Linked DNA regions of Chloroflexus aurantiacus J-10-fl. The protein of the gene in region 2 interacts with the protein of the main gene of each other region in a pairwise test. Links are inferred from orthologs where the notes say so. Each region holds a gene or a part of one and is shown on either strand. Other genes may lie near its edges.

The links.
Region 1: the proteins of CAUR_RS04555 (region 2) and priA interact in binary tests that used the Escherichia coli proteins (3 or more experiments, as listed by UniProt). The link is inferred for Chloroflexus aurantiacus J-10-fl from one-to-one orthologs.

The regions. Positions count from the first base shown.
Region 1 is NC_010175.1:5,126,141-5,129,842, reverse strand. What follows is about bases 198-3,296. They hold priA (replication restart helicase PriA), read left to right. Parts: upstream 198-532; coding sequence 533-3,061; downstream 3,062-3,296. Other genes in these bases: CAUR_RS20170 (50S ribosomal protein L25), read right to left, coding at 198-401. In the rest of the region: CAUR_RS20175 (glycosyltransferase family 2 protein), read left to right, coding at 1-72; more of CAUR_RS20170, read right to left, coding at 117-197; CAUR_RS20160 (hypothetical protein), read left to right, coding at 3,647-3,702.
Region 2 is NC_010175.1:1,194,279-1,197,815, reverse strand. What follows is about bases 345-3,278. They hold CAUR_RS04555 (single-stranded DNA-binding protein), read left to right. Parts: upstream 345-1,513; coding sequence 1,514-2,044; downstream 2,045-3,278. Other genes in these bases: CAUR_RS04560 (Lrp/AsnC family transcriptional regulator), read left to right, coding at 1,077-1,355; CAUR_RS04565 (glycosyltransferase family 39 protein), read left to right, coding at 345-989. Also shown: more of CAUR_RS04565, read left to right, coding at 1-344. UniProt on the Escherichia coli protein: Plays an important role in DNA replication, recombination and repair. Binds to ssDNA and to an array of partner proteins to recruit them to their sites of action during DNA metabolism. Acts as a sliding platform that migrates on DNA via reptation.

The sequences.
Region 1 (3,702 bases), 3.9 Mb from region 2 along the record:
GCCGGGTATGGCATTCTGCGCGTTCGATTAGGACAGGGAGTGGTTTGGAAGGGGCGGCGGTATGCCGGTTAGCCGGGGTGGTGGGCCGATACCTATCGGCCCACCGGTGCTGCTCATCAGGCCAGCTTGAAGTCAATGTGCAGGAATTTGCGGGTTACCGGATGGCGTTGCACGACATAAATCACGACCGGGTATGTCGTACCTTCGATGTCGAGGTTGAAGGACTCGCCTTTCGGCACCGTTCGGAAGATCTGCTCGAAATCGCGTTCGTTGATCTGAATCGCCGTGGTTTCAACGCCTTTGCCGTAGAAATTAGCCGGCAAAATTCCTTCCCGACGGAGTGTTTTGACTTTTTTGCCAAAGATGTGGCGCCGCTGAGCTGTCAGGGTAACGTTTGCCATAGTTTGCCTCTCTTTAGTATTTACGGAGGGGAGAAGCCAGCCCGTTGCCGGCCCGAGACCCTCCAGCGATCCGAAGGGATAGTATATCATAAAGCCGGAATATCGCTGCAATCTGAGGTGATTCGTTGTCTATGAATCCTGTCTCTGAACTGGTGGCTGATGTGGCCGTCCTCACAGACTCCTTGCCATCCCAACACCAGGGCATCTTCTCGTACCGTGTACCTGATCATTTGCAAGCGGCCATCGCGATAGGACAACTGGTGTGGGTACCGTTGCGCCAACAGCAGGTTCAGGGGGTGGTTCTGGCAATGCAGCGCCGCACTGTCAGTGGGTTGCGCGATCTGATTGACCTGGTCGATCCTGATCTATCGATCCCACAACTGACGATTCAATTAGCGCATTGGGTGGCCGAGAACTGCTATACAACGCTGGCAGCGGTGCTTGATCTCTGTTTGCCGCCAGGCATGATCCGGCAGGCGGTGACAACCTGGCGGGCAACGGCGGCAGGGCTTACGTGTGAATTGGGTGCATTACCAGAGCGTGAGCGGGCGATCCTCTTTTATTTGCGTCGGCACGGGGAATTGAGTGAGGCCGACTTGCGGGCGGCGCTGCGCGGAAGTGATGCAAATCTGCGGGCTGCGTATCGGTCATTGGCTGAACGAGGTCTGATTACACGCCGCTTGCGTATCGATCCACCGCGAGTACGTCCCCAACAAGAGCAGTTTGTCCGGTTAACGTTGCCCGATCTCGATCAAGCAATAGCCGAACTGCGCCGTGCACCCAGACAGGCAGCAGCATTGCGCTGGCTGGCTGAACGGACGACAAGCGATCCTCCTACGGTGAATGAATTACGGCGGGCGACAGGTATTGACAGTACAGGGATACGTGCGCTTGAACGGCGGGGTTTTGTACAACTGGTTGGTCGTGAAATCTATCGGGATCCACTGGCAACAGTACATCCGGCCACCGATACACCGCCACCATTGACAAGTGCTCAGCGGGTAGCGTATGAGACAATCGTGACTGCGCTTGAAGCCGGTACGGGCGGAAGGTTTCTGCTCTATGGGATCACCGGTAGCGGGAAAACTGAAGTCTACCTGCGACTGATCGCTCGTGCGTTACGGCTTGGCCGACAGGCATTGGTACTGGCGCCGGAGATTGCCCTCACGACCCAGTTAGTCCGTCGCTTTGTGGCTCGTTTTGGTCATCAACTGGCGGTCCTGCATAGCGGGTTAAGTGATGGTGAGCGCTACGATGAGTGGCGGCGATTGCGGCGGGGTGAAGCCAGGGTGGCTATCGGTGCACGTTCTGCTCTTTTCGCACCATTACCCGATCTTGGTCTGGTGATTGTCGATGAGGAGCACGAACCTGGCTACAAAAGCGATGCAGCACCTCGTTACCATGCGCGTGATGCAGCATTACACCTTGCCGATCTGGCCGGAGTAACGGTCGTCCTTGGTAGTGCGACCCCAAGCGTTGAAACCTACTATGCCGCCCGCAATGGTCAGATTCAGTTGCTCGAATTACCAGAGCGAATTGGTGCCCAGATTGGCGTTGATGGTCTCGTTCACAGTCGCCCCTTGCCGCTGCCGCCAGTGCGTATTGTTGATATGCGGCATGAGCTACAGCAGGGGAATACATCTATCTTCTCGATCAAACTGCAACACGCGCTGGCGCAGACCCTTGCCCGTGGGCAACAGGCGATCCTCTTTCTCAATCGCCGGGGAGCCGCTTCCTTTGTTTTTTGTCGGGATTGTGGTTACGTTGCCCGTTGTGAACGGTGTGCCGCGCCACTCACCGTTCATTACGATACGGCAACCACTGCTGAAGCCGGCGAGTCGGTGCGCGTTTTAATCTGCCATTCATGCGGTCAGCGCACGGCTACGCCGGTAGTCTGTCCACAATGTCTCAGTCACCGCATTCGCGCCTCGGGTATCGGCACACAGCGCGTTGCCGAGGTGGTACGTGAATTGTTTCCCGATGCACGGGTAGCACGCTGGGATCGGGATAGTATCAGTGGAAAGAATGCCCATGATGCCCTGCTAGAAGCAATGGTACGCCACGAGATCGATGTGCTGGTCGGTACGCAGATGATTGCGAAAGGGCTTGATCTACCTCTGGTTGGGTTGGTCGGTGTGGTATTAGCCGATACCGGTCTGCATCTGCCCGACTTTCGTAGTGGCGAGCGGGCATTTCAACTTCTGACCCAGGTTGCTGGACGAGCAGGGCGACGGAGTGAAGGGGCGCAGGTCATTATTCAGACCTATCAACCCGATCACTATGCACTTCAGGCCGCCTGTGAGCACGACTACCGGGCATTTTTTCGGGAAGAGATCGCCTTCCGGCGGGCACTGGCTTATCCGCCCTTTGGCCGATTGGTACGTTTCGTCACCACCGCAGCAACCGAGTCAATCTGTCGACGACAGGCCGAACAGCTTGCTGTTACCTTGCAGACGTACATCACCGGTCGTGATTTGGTCGGCTGGCGTCTGATCGGACCGGCGCCGGCATTCTTTCGCCGACAACGTGATCGGTGGCGCTGGCACGTGTTGTTGCGGGTGCCACCGGCTACAGACATCCGGGAGATACGTCTGGCCCTGGACGCGGTTGGCCCGTTGTACGGTTGGGTGATCGATATTGATCCGGTGCATGTGTTGTGAGGGAGGGGGTGAGCACGGTGAGACTCTAAGAGTTTTCAATACTGATCGTAAGTCTAAGTATTGTCTAAGAGTGGCGCCACACAAAGACGACATCTGAACCATACTCTCACAGCTATATCTCCAGGTACAGGTCATAGTTGCCAACCCAGATCGCATCGAGTAGAATTTCAGCATCGTGCAACAGTTGCCAATCCGGTGGGGGGTAATGGACGAAGACCGGTCTGTCGCGGCGCACACATGGCATATTCAGGCATTAGGTGCGCTTCGAGTGGATGCAGGTCAGGGCTTTTCAAAAGTTTCATAATCGAGTAGCGTGAACTGAAAACGGTGGGTACGTGGCGAAGCAAGGTGTGAAGGGTGGGCGATGGGAAGCGCGCTGGACGCCGTGCGCCAGTTCACCGACTCGCGGTCTCGGCAAGAGTGGATCTATACGTTGTGGCAACTAGTGGCGATTGTGATTCTGGCAGCGATGACGGAGAGACCTCGCTGTGAGGGATGTGGGTGTGGTGGTATGCCTACGCAGCGATGGTGGTGGATCAACCGCGGCGGTGGTGGTAGCCTGGGGCGAGTACGCAGTGGTACGCTGTGTGGGTACTGGACAGCGGGGTGCTGGAAGCACAGCTGCGGCTCTGGTTATCGGC
Region 2 (3,537 bases):
CACCGGGGCCGTACCTCTTGCTGGCGCCGGCTCGCGTATTAGGTCTTGAAACTCCGCTCCTCTTACAAATTGGGGCAGCCCTGGCTGACAGCCTGAGTGCGATCCTGATCTACCTGATTGCCCGCCGTGTCCTCCCTTCGCGACCGGCAGTGCTGGCAGCCGCAATCTATGTATTTACCGCCGCAACGTACCTCACCACCTGGTGGTCTTTTGACACTCATATTATCACCCAAAGCCTCTACCTGCTCTTGATTTGGGGAGTTATTCGAGCATGGGAAGAGTGGCAGGCCGGTCAATGCTACCGTGAATGGATAGTGGGTCTGGCAGCATTGAGTGCGATGGTCTTTCTCGGTCATTTTGGGTTTTTGATTAGTAGTGGTGCCTTACTGGGAATGCTACTTGGCATCGTCTGGTCGGCTGGCTGGTTGAATGCCCCGTGGGCACAGCGTGTTTGCCGTCCACTAACGATGGCTATCGCTGGCGGAGCGATCTTTGCGATTGTCTTCTTCTACAGCGCTTACCTGCCGATGTTCCTGGCCCAACTGGACACAGCACGCAGTGGTGGCTTAACTGCCGTTGCCGGACGACCACCAATTAGTCGAGCTGCTCTCTGGAACACCCTCTGGCAGGCCGGCCTGATTGCCCACTATGGATTCTTCCCGATCCCGTTTGCCATAGGTGGCCTCTGGCTGTTGTATCGGCGGCAGGGCTGGCAAATCACGACTGGACTGATGGGACTGAGTTTCGTTGTTGCGCTCATCTTCGCTATTCTGCCCTTTATCACCCAAATCTCCAACAGTCCTCGCTACCTGATGGCTCTCGGTTGGGTGGTAGCAACCGGCTGTGCTGCCGCTTGCGATGCCCTCTGGCGTCGAGGGTGGGCAGGACGGCTCAGCGTTCTCGCTGCTGGCTTACTGGTCATGCTCAACACACTCTGGTACTGGTTAACACCCATGCTTTGGCGTGCCCGACCACCTGAACCTTTTTAGGCCAGTATCGACGACAGCAGCACGTACAGGTAGAATCTGGTATCATTAGCTTACCTGTCCTCGGATCCGTCATTCAGGAGTGCGCTCATGGTCACTGCCTTCGTATTTATCACCTGTGAACCACAACGCATCAGCGATATTGCCCAGGAAGTCGCCGAACTTCCCAACGTCGCCGAAGTCTACTCCGTCACCGGTGACTACGACATCATCGCGGTGCTGCGGGTCAACGCTTACGAATCGCTTGATGAAGCTGTTCCTGGTGGTATCGCCCGTATTCCTGGTGTGCGCCACACCACAACCGTGCTCGCGTTCCGCCGCTACTCACGGCGTGACCTTGAAGCCGGTTTCGATATTGGCCTGTCGTAACAACATCACAAATCTGTCACATGATTGCAATGCTATGCTCTTGACGATGCGACAGAGCATATGCTATAATTCGCACAATAGTTCGAGATCGTGCGGGAAAGCTCTCGCTCGGTTCGGTACAGTTGGGACGATAACACACGAGTAACGAGGAGGGTATCATGGCGAAGGATTTGAACAAGGTTCAATTGACAGGCCATCTCGGCGCTGATCCTGAGATGCGTTACACCGCACAGGGAAGCGCAGTTACCACATTCCGGGTGGCGAGCAACCGCACGTGGCGCGATAAAGACGGCAATACACACGAAGAGACCGAGTGGTTCCGCGTCGTCGCATGGGACAAGCTCGGTGAAATCTGCAATCAATACCTCACCAAAGGTACCCGTGTTTACGTCGAGGGTCGCCTTCAGACCCGCAAGTGGACGGATCGCGATGGGCAGGATCGCTATACGACTGAGGTGATCGCCCAGGATATGATCATTCTCTCCCCCAAAGGTGAGCGTGGGCCAATACCTGATGCTGAACCGGCATACGACGAGCCAATGGACGAGCCGGTGCGGCGGACACCGCCACCGGTACCACCCACACCTTCACGTTCGGCAACCAGTGCTCCTTCTACCCGACCACCGGTTAGCCGTGCCCCTGCTCGCAATCAGCCGCAACCTATCGAAGACGAAGATATTCCCTTCTAGTGCTAGTCTCTGATGCATACGCGGGTGAGGATAATCTCACCCGCGTTGTCGCATCATTTGCAGCCAGCACATTGCCGGTGACGCTAGAGTAGCGGCGTGTGATACCAAGTCTTAACCGATAACTCAAGTTGCTACCTTTGTCACCACAGAGGCACGGAGAACACAGCGGATGGTTATAGCCTGAGTTGCTGTCGTGAGGCGTGGCGTAGCGCGTCGATAGGAATTGGATGCTCCCCACGTCGTTCAGGCAGGTACGCCGCACGGTGGTACGCGCAACGTCGTGCTGTTCATCCTGGCAATCAGCCTCCGTAGCCTGCTCATAGCATAGGTGGCAACTTGGGTTAACCGATACTGTTCATCGTTGCCGAGGCTACCAATAGTTGTTGGCACCACAGGGATGGCTAGATGCCTCTCCCCGTGGGGGGGCAAGGTTGGACAGAATTTGTGAGCGTATATAGGAGATAGGGCTTGGAGATGTCATGAACACCCTCACCTCCGGCTTCCTCCTATGCATTACCCACAACTCGGATATTGCTTGGCCCACGTGCGGGATCGGGGCCGGCGTGTCGGCGGGTTGAAACCCTGCCTCAATTCGTGGAAGGCCGGCAGGGCTGACCTGCCGGCGGGGAGCAGGTGTCAGTCGCACGTATGGATAGACCCGGCGGGGCGTGCAGGTCGTGAGGGAGGGCGTCAGCCTACCTGACCGGCAGGGCTGACCGCGCGGAGGGAAGGGGGCTGAGCGTGCTCAACGGTAGCCCGGCAGGGGGCGGAAACGGTGTGGTGAAGGGCAGCGAGGGGAAGGGTTGGCGGGTTTTTGCGCCGGCGGGTTAATGGAGCGGCGGGTTGGCACGGATTGGCGGGTTGCAACCCTGCCTCAATTCGTGGAAGGCCGGCAGGGCTGCCTGGCGGCGGGGAGCAGGTGTCAGGCGCACGCATGGATAGGCCCCGGCGGGGTGTGCAGGTCGTGAGGGAGGGCGTCAGCCTACCTGACCGACAGGGCTGAGCGTGCTCAACGGTAGCCCGGCGGGGGTCGGAAACGGTGTGGTGAAGGGCAGCGAGGGGAAGGGTTGACGGGTTTCTGCGCCGGTGGGTTAATGGAGCGGCGGGTTGGCACGGATCGGCGGGTTGAAACCCTGCCTCAATTCGTGGAAGGCCGGCAGGGCTGCCTGGCGGCGGGGAGCAGGTGTCAGGCGCACGTATGGATAGCCCCGGCGGGGTGTGCAGGTCGTGAGGGAGGGCGTCAGCCTACCTGACCGACAGGGCTGAGCGTGCTCAACGGTAGCCCGGCGGGGGTCGGAAACGGTGTGGTGAAGGGCAGCGAGGGGAAGGGTTGACGGGTTTCTGCGCCGGCGGGTTAATGGAGCGGCGGGTTGGCACGGATCGGCGGGTTGAAACCCTGCCTCCCTTCGTGGAAGCCTCTCCGGGGCTGACCTGCCGGCGGGGAGCAGGTGTCAGGCGCACGTATGGATAGCCCCGGCGGGGCGTGCAGGTCG